2 regions of the Rhodococcus sp. 1R11 genome follow, and region 1 is predicted to be linked to the other one. Evidence: riboswitches for the same ligand, from Rfam matches in the RefSeq annotation. Region 1 holds a riboswitch; the other holds the start of a gene.
What was found. A riboswitch is a leader RNA that binds a small molecule or an ion and turns the genes downstream of it on or off. The one in region 1 is predicted to bind thiamine pyrophosphate.
Positions count from the first base shown of each region.

Region 2: it holds a riboswitch for thiamine pyrophosphate, as region 1 does, so the genes downstream of both, E4P29_RS24300 (3-oxoacyl-ACP reductase) here and thiO (glycine oxidase ThiO) in region 1, are expected to answer to the same signal.

Region 1 covers NZ_SPNG01000001.1:452,440-458,289, forward strand. Annotated here, with positions in the region: gene E4P29_RS02260 (thiazole synthase) at 1-474, opposite strand, end outside; gene thiS (sulfur carrier protein ThiS) at 479-694, opposite strand; gene thiO (glycine oxidase ThiO) at 691-1,773, opposite strand; TPP riboswitch at 1,774-1,885, opposite strand; gene thiE (thiamine phosphate synthase) at 1,932-2,624, shown strand; gene E4P29_RS02280 (NUDIX hydrolase) at 2,655-3,491, opposite strand; gene E4P29_RS02285 (hypothetical protein) at 3,577-4,881, shown strand; gene E4P29_RS02290 (glutamate ABC transporter substrate-binding protein) at 4,878-5,849, shown strand.
Region 2 covers NZ_SPNG01000019.1:17,432-23,281, forward strand. Annotated here, with positions in the region: gene E4P29_RS24275 (DEAD/DEAH box helicase) at 1-319, opposite strand, end outside; gene E4P29_RS24280 (type 1 glutamine amidotransferase) at 368-1,081, shown strand; gene E4P29_RS24285 (alpha-hydroxy-acid oxidizing protein) at 1,091-2,269, shown strand; gene E4P29_RS24290 (alpha-amylase family glycosyl hydrolase) at 2,269-3,564, shown strand; gene E4P29_RS24295 (hypothetical protein) at 3,557-3,868, opposite strand; TPP riboswitch at 3,974-4,066, shown strand; gene E4P29_RS24300 (3-oxoacyl-ACP reductase) at 4,115-4,876, shown strand; gene E4P29_RS24305 (LLM class flavin-dependent oxidoreductase) at 4,878-5,850, shown strand, end outside.

The DNA.
Region 1 (5,850 bases):
GCCGAGCGGCATGACGGCCACGCAGCCGATGTCTTCGAGACGCTTGGCCAGCACCGGGTCGTCGGTGGTGTACGGCAGCACCTGGAAACCGTCGTCGACGAGTTGCTCTGCTGCCCTGACCAATTCGATGGCGTCGGGCAGCAGGGTTCGCTCGTCGGCGATCACTTCGAGCTTCACCCAGTCGGTCTCGAGCGCCTCGCGGCCCAGTTGAGCGGTGAGCACGGCCTCGGCCGATCCTCGACACCCCGCGGTGTTCGGCAGCGGGGCGATGTTCAACCGGCGCAGCAGATCGAGCACTCCCGTCCCACCTGCGGCGTCGACGCGGCGCATCGCGACGGTGGTCAGTTCGGTGCCCGACGCCACGAGCGCCTCCTCGAGGACGGCGAGGTTGGCCGCTCCCCCGGTGCCGGTGATGAGCCGCGAGGTGAAGGTGCGATCGGCAATTGTCAGTCCGGAAGTGGTCACGTCCGTCATGCGCTCAACCACCCTGCACTGCGGTGAGAACGTCGATGGTCCAACCCTTTTGGACGTCGGTGGTCTCCCAGCGACTCTTGGGCAGCACAGCACCGTCGACGGCGACGGCAATGCCCTTCTCGGGCAGCCCCAGGAATTCGAGCAGCCGACGCATGGTCATGTCCTCGGTGAGCAGGTGATCCTCGCCGTTGACGGTGATGCCGATGGCAACCTGTGTCATGGTGTCCTTTCGATTCGAGAAGAGTCGATCTGTGGGCTCGAGATGTCCGAGAAGCGTTCGGGTGTGGCGGCTTTCGCCTCGGGTAGCGCCTCGCCCGATATCAGCGCGGCGACGGCGTCTGCGGTGATCGGCGCGAGCAGAATGCCGTTGCGGCCGTGTCCGGTAGCGACGATCACGTTGTCGGCGAGTCTGCCGATCAACGGCAGTCCGTCGGGGCTCATCGGCCGTAATCCTGCAGCGGTCTCGTACAGTTCGTACTCGCCGATGCTCGGCATCAGCCGTTCCGCGTCGGCGATCAGGTCTCGTACCCCCGCCACGGTGACCTGCGTGTCCTCACCGGATTCGTATTGTGTTGCGCCGACGACCAATCCGTCACCGCGTGGCACCAGGTACACGGGGCGGCCGTGCACGGTTCCGCGGATGGTGCGGCTCGGCGGCGGTGCGGCGCTGGGTCGGCGACGCAGCCGCAGGATCTCGCCTTTCACCGGCCGGACGGGCAGTGTCGGCCACAGTGCGGCGCAGCGAGAACCGGCGGCCAGGACCACCTGGTCGGCGTCGGGAATTGCGTCGATCGAGGTTGCCACGAACTCCACTCCGGCATCGAGACATCCCTGCTCGAGCGCGGCGACCAGGGCCCGATTGTCGACGGACAGCTCGGTCGGTGCCAACAATCCGAGCCGAATGTTCTGCGCCAACGCAGGTTCGAGTTCACGCACCTGCGCGCGGCCGAGAATCTCGAGCTCGTGTCCCTGCTCGCCCACCCATTCGGCGATCGTGCGCAGGTCGGAGGCATCGGCGGAGTCGAGGGCAACCGTCATCGATCCGGTGGCCGAGAACACCGACGGGCCGGGAAGGCGTCCGGCGAAGTCCGGCCACCGCGCCAGTGACGCGGCACCGAGCCGTAGGAGTTCGTGTTCACCGGGCCACCCCTCGGACAGCGGGGCCAGCATGCCGCCGGCGACCCACGACGCGCCTCGACCCAGCGCAGGATCGTGCACCACCACCCGGTGGCCGTCCTCCGCCAGTCGTAGCGCCGTCGACAGCCCGATGACGCCTCCGCCGATTACGACGATATGCACGCGATTCACGTCCTCACTCCCTGCGCCCGCATGATCGGGTTCAGGTATTGACGGTAAGGGCGGCGAACCCACTCTCAGCCCCACGATCCTCGGGACTCCCGCGATATGTCGGCCACTCCGTCGTCGGTCGCGGCTGCCATGAGAATACAGTTCGTTTCGTGCACCCAACTCAGACCGCCCGCAACCAGACTCCTCGCGAGCGTCTTGCGTCCGCTCGCCTCTACCTGTGTACCGATGCCAGGCGCGACAAGGGCGATCTCGCGCAGTTCGCCGAGGCCGCGTTGTCCGGCGGCGTCGACATCATCCAGCTGCGCGACAAGAACTCCGCCGGTGAGCGCCAGTTCGGGCCGCTCGAGGCCAAGGACGAGCTCGCTGCGCTGGCGATTCTGCTCGCTGCCACCAAACGCCACGGTGCATTGCTGGCCGTCAACGACCGCGCGGATCTGGCGCTGGCGTCCGGTGCCGACGTCCTGCATCTGGGCCAGGGTGACCTGCCGGTGCATTATGCGCGCCAGATTCTCGGCCCGGACGTGGTGATCGGACGCTCGACGCAGAACCGCGCGCAGTCCTCGCTCGCTGCGATCGAGGACGGCGTCGACTACTTCGCCGTCGGTCCGGTGTGGCCGACGCCCACCAAGCCCAACCGCTCGGCCGCCGGCTTGGAAACGCTGCGGGCCACCGCGGATGCGCTGCCGGAGCGGCCATGGTTCGCCATCGGCGGCGTCGACGCGACCAATGTGGATCAGGTTCGAGCGGCGGGAGCCGAGCGCATCGTGGTCGTTCGGGCGATCACCGAGGCGCGCGATCCGCAGGCTGCCGCACGCGCGCTGGTACAGGCGCTACAGAACTGACGTCACTGGGCTGATGTCACAAAGCGGATGTCACAGCCAGGCGAGCACGGCGGACGGCGAGAGCACCTGCACCGCGCCGGGCAGTCGATTCTGCAGGCCGCGGTCGGCGGTGACCAACGCGGTCAGGTCCGTCGATCGGTGGGCCTGATCGGTGAGGGTGTCGTCGCCACTGCCGTCCGCGAGAATCACCGGGATGCGCGGATCGTCGATCAGGGCGTCGCGCGCTTGCCCTTCGAGCACGGCCTCGATGCGGGTGAGCCAGCCGTACTGGCCGCTCGGTAGCTCCACCGTGCGCGGCAGTGTCGCGGCCAAGGACGTCAACAGCGCATCCGTCGAGCCGGCGCGGTCCTTCCACCAGCCGTCGGGCCGGGAGCCGAGGACGTTGGCGGTGTCGAGCAGCACGCGCAGCGGCTCGGTACGCAACGACGGCCAGCTCGACGCGAAACCCGGGTGCAGTGGCAGCTCGGCGACGATGGACTCCGGCACCCATCGCAGTTCGGTGCTCTCACCGTTCGGGACGGTGGCGAGCGGGTGATCGGTGTCGGCGATGACCGTGGTGTACGACCAACCGCTCGGGACTGCGGCGGTGACACGCTCGCTGCGCACGCTCAACTGTTCGGCCGCGATACCGGCTTCCTCGTGCGCCTCGCGGACCGCCGCGTGCTCGGTGCTCTCGTGCGAGTCGCGAGCCCCGCCCGGCAGGGCCCACGTTCCGCCCTGATGACTCCACAACGCGCGGTGCTGCAGCAACACCATCGGTTCGCCCGCATCGGAGGGCGCACGGAGCAGCAAACCGGCGGCGCCGTGCTTGCCCCAGTGCCGAGAACCGTTCTCACCGATCACCCAACCGTCCCCGTCACCGCGCATGCTCCCCACCCTAGGTGAACCGCCTCGCCGCTGTGTCTGTGCTGTAGTGGCTGCAGCGCGGTCCGCCTGCTTATATGCTCGGTGCGTGATCGCGGCCGGCATTACTCCCTCCGCTGCCGTCCCCCCGACAACGGCACCCCACGTCGGTGCCGCTGCAGGCAAGCCACCGGTTCGATACACGATGCGTTCGACGCCTGCGCGGTTGGTCGCGATGGGTACCGCGCTGGTCGTGTTGGCGCTGACGGTCGGAAATCTCGCGTCGACGGCGGTGACCGATCGAGTCGACACTCTCGGGACACTGCTGGTGCGTACCGAGCCGTTCGCCAACTCGGCTCAGAATCTCTACGGTGCCCTGTCGGTCGCCGACGCGGCCGCCGCGTCGGCATTCATCGCCGGCGGGCTCGAGCAACCCGAGGTGCGTGACCGGTACTCGCAGGCTTTGGGTGAGGCTTCGTCGGAATTGATCGCCGCGTCCGCCGGGGTCACCGACAAGGACGAGGCCACCAGCGCGGTGCTGACGCAGATCGCCACCGGGTTGCCGGTGTACAGCGGGCTGGTCGAGACGGCGAGAGCGAACAATCGCAGCGGGAACCCGGTGGGTGCGGCATACCTCGGCGAGGCGTCGACGATGATGCAGTCGAGTCTGTTGCCGCTGGCCGAGAAGTTGTATACCGAGCAGGCCTCTCGCGTCTCGGCGGATCAGGAGAGGTTCACCAGTCCCCCGTACTTCGCGATCGGGTCGGTGGTGTTCCTGTTGCTGATGACCGGTCTCGCCCAGTGGTATCTGTCCCGGACGACGCGTCGCACACTCAATGTCGGTTTTCTCGGTGCCACGGCCGCTCTGGCGGGCTTGCTCGGGTGGATGTTGGTGGTGGGGTTGATCTCGTCGATCGCCACCGACCGCGCGATCGACCGCGGGGTGGCTCCGCTGAAGTCCTACACGACGGGTTTCATTCTGGCCCAGCAGGCCAGGGCGGACGAGACACTCGACCTGGCCCGCCGCGGTGGCAGCCAGGATTACGGACAGTCGTTCGCCGGCAACGTCTCTCGGCTCGCGGACATGTTCGAGGGCGACCCCGAGGTGACCGAGGCCCTGAACAACTGGTCGGCCTCGCATGCGCGCATCGATTCGGCGCTCGAGGTGGGCGACTTCAACGGTGCGGTGTCGATAGCGACCGGATCGGGTGATTCGGATTCGGCGGCCGCGTTCAATGCTCTCGACAATGTGCTGGTCGACGGGATCGACAGTGCCCGAAGCGAACTACGCTCCAACATCGACCGATCCGTCTGGGTCCTGTCGGGCTTGTCCAACGGCGCGTACGTGCTCACGGTGGTGGCCTCGGTGGCATTCGGAGTCGGCCTGTTCCCGAGGCTGCGTGAATACCTGTGAGACGCCTACTCGCCGCCGGCCTCGTCGCGACAGCCCTGCTCGTCGGATGCTCGCCGCCGGAAAGAATTGCGGCACAGAGCGATACGACGTTCACCGAACCGCCTCTGCCCGACGGAGCAACCGTCGCGGCTCGGCCCACCGAAACACCGGCGGACGACGAGTGCGCCCGCCCCACGGCCAGTCTGCGGCCGCTACCGACCGGCACCGACGCGCCACTGCCTCCTCAGCCGACCATCGATGCACTCCGAGCCAAGGGTCGCCTCGTCGTCGGCCTCGACACGGGCAGCAACCTTTTCAGCTTTCGCGATCCCATGACCGGGCAGCTGGTCGGGTTCGACGTCGACATCGCTCGAGAGATCTCACGCGACCTGTTCGGAGACCCGAACCGGTTGGACTTCCGGATTCTGACATCCGCACAGCGCCTCGAAGCCCTGCAGGACTCGACGGTCGACATCGTGGTGAAAACGATGACGATCACGTGCGCCCGGCGTAAGGACGTCCAGTTCTCCACCGTGTACTTCCAAGCGCAGCACCGAGTTCTGGTGGTACAGGGCTCGGGTATCCGCGGGGTCGGGGATCTGGCGGGCAAGCGGGTATGCGCCGTGGAGGGCACCACGTCGCTGCGTCGCCTGCAGCGGGTACAACCGGCCGCGACGGTGGTGACGGTGCCCATGTGGTCGGATTGCCTGGTGGTACTGCAACAACGACAGGTCGACGCCATCAGCACCGACGACGCCATCCTGGCCGGACTGGCCGCACAGGACCCGTACCTCGAGATCGTCGGCGACAGTCTGAGCCCGGAACCGTACGGAGTGGGCATCAACAAGAAGAACGAGGATCTCGTGCGCTTCGTCAACGGCACGTTGGCACGCATCAGGTCCGACGGCACCTGGAACCGCATCTACAACAAATGGCTGACGGTGCTCGGCCCCTCCCCCGGTCCACCCACCGCGTCGTACAGCGATTAGA
Region 2 (5,850 bases), on a different contig from region 1:
TTCCGTAATACGCGAACACGCGCGGTCCGGGGTACCAGCGCGCTCCCGCTGCGCCCGCCGCGGATCGATCCTCGAACGGCACGTCCAACACCCAGACGCGCTCGCCGGGATCGGGAACGCGAAGATCGGGGGCGGCGGACTTGCGGGGCGAGGTCTTGCGCGGGGCAGCTCTCTTGCGAGGTGCGGCCTTCTTCGGGGTAGCTTTCTTCGCCGCAGGCTCACCGTTCTTCGCAGCCGCGAACTTTCGCGCAGCGCTGCTCTGCCCGGCCTTGACGGTGCGGGCAGTGGTGGATCGGGCAGTGCGTTTACGAGGTGGCATCGGATCCAGTCTGTCGTACGGTGTGCACGAACACCGTAAAGGAGCCCTGTGACATACCCGAACGACCCGCGCGCCGTAGTTCTCGTCCACGACCGGGACCCGTCCCTGGCGCGTCGCGATATCGGCACCCTCGCCGCCGAATTGCGCACCAGGGGTTTCCGGTTGGACGTGCACTCCTTCGACCACAGTCCCGATGTCGCACCACCGGCGCTGTCCGACGCGCAGTTGGTCGTGGTCATGGGCTCACCCGACGCCGCGTACGACGACACGCTGACATGGCTCGCGCCGGAGATCGCGTACGTGCAACAGGCGATCGATGCGCAGGTCCCGGTTCTGGGCGTGTGCTTCGGCGGCCAGTTGCTCGCCCGGGTGCTCGGTGGATCGGTACGCAAGTCCGAGCATCCCGAATACGGATTCGTCGAGGTCGAGACGTCCGATCCCGAGCTCATCGCCTCGGGCCCGTGGATGGAATTCCACGGTGACACGTTCGTCGCACCGCCGGAGGCGACGGTGATCGCCCGCAACGAGGCAGCGCAACAGGCCTTCGTTCTCGGTCCGCACCTCGGGTTGCAGTTCCACCCCGAGATCGACCTCGACACCTACGACGCGTGGGCGGCCGCATGGGACCGCGACGGCGTCGAACACGAGGTGGACGTGCACGAGATCAGGAGGGATATCGCCGACGCGGAACTTGCAGCTCGGGCGCGGTGCTCGGCTCTGCTGGACGCCTTTCTCGCCCGATCCTCGGCGGTGCCCCGGTAGGGTCGAACGATGACCGAGGCCAGGCCCAGCAACTTCAGCGATCACCAACTCGGCATCTACGCCGCCGGAATGTTCGCTCAGCAGACACCGTCGATCACCACCAACCTGGCGCGGCTGGAGGACCAGGCTGCCGAGAAGCTGTCGCCCGAGGCGTTGGGCTACATCGTCGCCAGCGCGGGAAGTGGCTCGACAGCGCGTGCGAACCGGGCCGCATTCGACAGGTGGGCCATCACGCCGCGGATGCTGCGCAGCTCGGCCTCGCGTGATCATGCGTGCACCGTGCTCGGCACCGAGATGCCCGTTCCGCTGTTGATCGCACCGGTGGGTATTCAGACTCTCGCCCATCCCGACGGTGAACTCGCGACGGTTCGCGCGGCTGCGGAACTCGGTGTGCCGTACATACATTCGACGCAGGCGTCGCATTCGTTCGAGCAGATCGCCGAGGCAGGCGGGGATGCGCCGCGCTGGTATCAGTTGTACTGGCCGACGGACGAATCGGTACTGCTGAGCTTCCTGCAGCGTGCGAAGAACACTGGATTCACCACGTTGGTGCTGACGCTCGACACGACGTTGCTGGGCTGGCGGCCCGCCGATCTGGACCGCGGATACCTTCCCTTCCTGGCCAACCTTGGCATTGAGAACTACCTGAGCGATCCGGCGTTCCAAGCCGGACTGGCGCAGCCCGTCGAGGAGAATCCCGTTGCGGCCGCGATGCATTGGGCGCAGATGTTCCCCAACCCGGGGCTGTCGTGGAAGAACCTGGCGTTCCTGCGCGAGCACTGGGACGGTCCCATTGTGCTCAAGGGCGTCTGCACCGTCGGCGACGCCCGGGAAGCCGCAGCCCATGGAGTCGACGGCATCGTGGTCTCCAACCACGGTGGGCGTCAGATCGACGGTGCCAGGCCGTCTCTCGACGCACTCCCGTCCATCGTCGATGCGGTCGGTGACGACCTGACGATCCTGTTCGATTCGGGTGTACGGACCGGCGCGGACATGGCGAAGGCTCTTGCCCTCGGTGCCGATGCGGTTCTACTCGGCCGCCCGTTCCTCTACGGTCTCGCCCTCGGTGGGCAGGAGGGGGTTGCACACGTATTACGTTGCCTGCTGGCCGAATTCGACTTGGTGACCAGCCTGTCCGGCCATACCGGCGCGGACGAGCTCGGTCGCGACTCGATCGAGGCGTCCTGATGGAGTGGACGAAGCACGCCATCTGGTGGCACTTGTACCCGCTCGGCTTCACCGGTGCGCCGGTGCACGGATGGGACGGTGAATCGCAGTCGGATCTGCACCGGCTGAACAGAATCGAGAAGTGGCTCGACTACGCCCTCGAGCTCGGTGCGTCGGGCATCGCCCTCGGTCCGATCTTCGAGTCCGAGAAGCACGGCTACGACACCGTCGACTACTACCATGTCGACGGTCGGCTCGGCACCGACGAGGATATCGACTCGCTGATCGCGGCGGCGCACTCCCGCGGCCTGAAGGTGATGTTCGACGGCGTCTTCAACCATGTCGCGCAAAGCTTCCCGAAGTTCCGTGAGGCCCTGGCCGAGGGCCCGGATTCCGAGGCCGCCGGGTGGTTCCATCTGGACTGGTCCGGGAACGAGCCGACGCATCGCAACTTCGAGGGCCACGACGAACTGGTCGCACTCAACCACGAGAGCCCGCATGTGCAGCAGTACGTCGTGGATGTGCTCTCGCACTGGCTCGAACGCGGCGTCGACGCCTGGCGGCTCGACGCGGCCTACGCTGTACCGCCACGCTTTTGGGCCGCGGTGCTCCCGAAGGTTCGTGAGAAGCACTCGGATGCATACTTTCTGGGCGAGGTCATCCACGGTGACTACGACCGGATCGTCTCGGCCTCCACGTTGGATTCGGTTACCCAGTACGAACTGTGGAAGGCGATCTGGAGTGGCCTGAGCGAGAAGAATTTCTTCGAGCTCTCGCATGCGTTGGAGCGCCATAACGGCTGGCTCGACGCCTTCGTGCCCGCCACCTTCGTCGGAAATCATGACGTCAACCGCATCGCCAGCGTCATCGAGGACGAGCGACATCTGCTGCACGCGTTGGTGGTTCTGTTCACCGTGGGCGGTATGCCGATGATCTACTACGGCGACGAGCAGGCGTTCCGCGGTATCAAGGAAGATCGCGTCGGCGGTGATGACGAGGTGCGTCCCGAATACCCGGAGACATCCGAGGATCTGGCCCCGTACGGTTGGCCGGTCTACCGCGTGCATCAGGAGCTGATCGCAGTTCGGCGTCGCAATCCGTGGTTGTACTCCGCGCGCACCGAGACTCTCGAGCTCACCAACACCGCACTGCTCTACCGCGTGTACGCGGACGACAATTCGATGACGGTGGCGCTCAACCTCGGCGACGACGCGATCGACTACGCGGTCGAAGGTGCTGAGGTGATCGCGGGCGAGGCACACCTGGACGGCGGCAGGGTCACGGTGCCCGCGCACGGCTGGGCGATCGTCAGCTGAGTGCTCTGGCCGCCTTTGCGCGGTCGAAGAACGCCAGCAGATGCGGCAGCTGTTCGTCGGTCACGGTGAACTTCATACGGTCGCCCGAATAGCCGATGCTGCCGTCGGATGCTCGCAGACCGAGGACGATCTTGGTGCCGTCCCGCGTCGGCTTCGCGTCCACACCGAGCTGATCGACGTGCCACCGACAGCGCCCACCGGCCGCGATCCTCACGGCGGCGTCGAACGCTTCGACCGTGCGGTGGTCGAGTACAAAAATCACGTTCTCGTCGAGGCGATACTCCAGGTAGACGCGTTCGGCCATGGCGGCACAGTAACTTGTCATCGTCCTATTCGGGTATCTATCAACTGAGCTAGAGACCCGTATCGACGGCAATGCAGCGACCTGCCGAGCCCGGTGGGTACAGTCGAGCGCGACACGGGGTGCCCCCAGGGGCTGAGAACACACCCGTCGAACCTGATCTGGTTAGGACCAGCGAAGGGAATGTCGTGACGTTTCGGTATTCCTGTCTCTCGTGACGGTCCCGACCTCGAACGAGAGGCGAGGCGCATGAAAATCGACGAGCAGACGGTGTTGGTCACCGGCGGTGGGCGCGGACTCGGGGCAGCGATCGCTGCGGCGTTCGCCGGTCAAGGCGCACGTGTGGTGATCGACTATCGCACCAGCAAAGAAGCCGCCGAAGCGCTGGCCGACCGCCTGGGCGGAAATGCTTTCGCGGTTCAGGGTGATGTGACCGACGAGAGCGCGGTGGCCACGGTGTTCGACTCGGCCCGTGCGCATTTCGGCACTCCGATCACCACCGTCGTCAACAACGCATTGGCCGACTTCTCGTTCGACGGTGATGCCCGCCCCAAGGCCGACACCATCACCTGGGAGCGCTTCGACGCCCAGTTGCGTGGCAGCGTCCGCGCCGCGTTGCTCACCACTCAGGCTGCGCTGCCGGGAATGCGTGAGGCGGGCTTCGGCCGAATCATCAACGTGGGCACCAACTTGTTTCAGAATCCGGTGGTGCCGTACCACGACTACACGGCGTCCAAGGCCGCACTGCTCTCGCTGACCCGCACTCTGTCCGCGGACCTGGGCGTTGACAACATCACCGTCAACATGGTCTCGGGTGGACTGCTGCGCACCACCGATGCCAGCGCCGCGACCCCGGCCGAGGTGTTCGACTTCATCGCTGCCTCGACCCCGCTGCAACGCGTCACCACGCCGGAGGAATTCGCCGATGCTCTGCTGTTCTTCGCCTCCCCGTGGGCGCGGTCGGTGACCGGTCAGAACCTCGTTGTCGACGGCGGTCTGGTCAAGAACTGATATGCACCTCAACGCGTTTCTGTACGGCTGCGGACATCACAGTGCAGCGTGGCGGCATCCCGATTCGCGAGTGGAGGACCTGGGCAACATCGCGTACTACGAGGAACTTGCGCAGCTGGCCGAACGGGGAAAGTTCGACGCGGTGTTCTTCGCCGACGGGCATTCCGTTCGCGATCCGGCCGGCGCAGGAACCTGGTTTCTCGAACCGATCACGGCGCTGTCGGCCATGGCCAGAGCCACCACCCACATCGGTCTGGTCACGACTGTGTCGTCGACGTTCTACACCCCGTTCCATGCCGCGCGCATGCTGGCGTCGCTCGATCACATCAGCGGCGGCCGAGCCGGCTGGAACGTCGTCACCTCCATGTTCGACGCCGAGGCACGCAACCACGGGATGGATGTCATCCCGGCTCGTGAGGAGCGTTATGCTCGCGCCGAAGAGTTCGTCGATACTGCACTGGCGCTGTGGGATTCGTGGGACGCCGACGCGTTGACGCTCGATCGCGCCGGAGCGTATGCGGACCCGGCCAAGGTGCATGCCATCGATCACGACGGCAAACATTTTCGGGTCGACGGTCCGTTGACGGTGCCGCGTTCACCGCAGGGCAGGCCGGTGCTGTTCCAGGCCGGGGCGTCGGGGCCGGGTCGTGATCTCGCTGCGAAGTACGCCGAGGCCATCTATGCCGTCGCCTACGATCTCGTTGCAGCGCAGAGCTATTACGACGACGTGAAGGCGCGCATCGCCCACGCGGGCCGAGACAGTGCGGCAGTGGGAATCATGCCGGGTTTGGTGACGTACATCGGATCGACGATGGACGAGGCCCGACGCAAGAAGGCCGAACTGGATCAGCTGCTACCGACCGAGCAGTCACTGGCAATGTTGTCGACCTTCACCGGACAGGACTGTGCTGCTTGGGAACTCGATGAACCGGTGCCCCCGCTACCGCCGGCAGCAGAGTTCACCGGACCGCAGG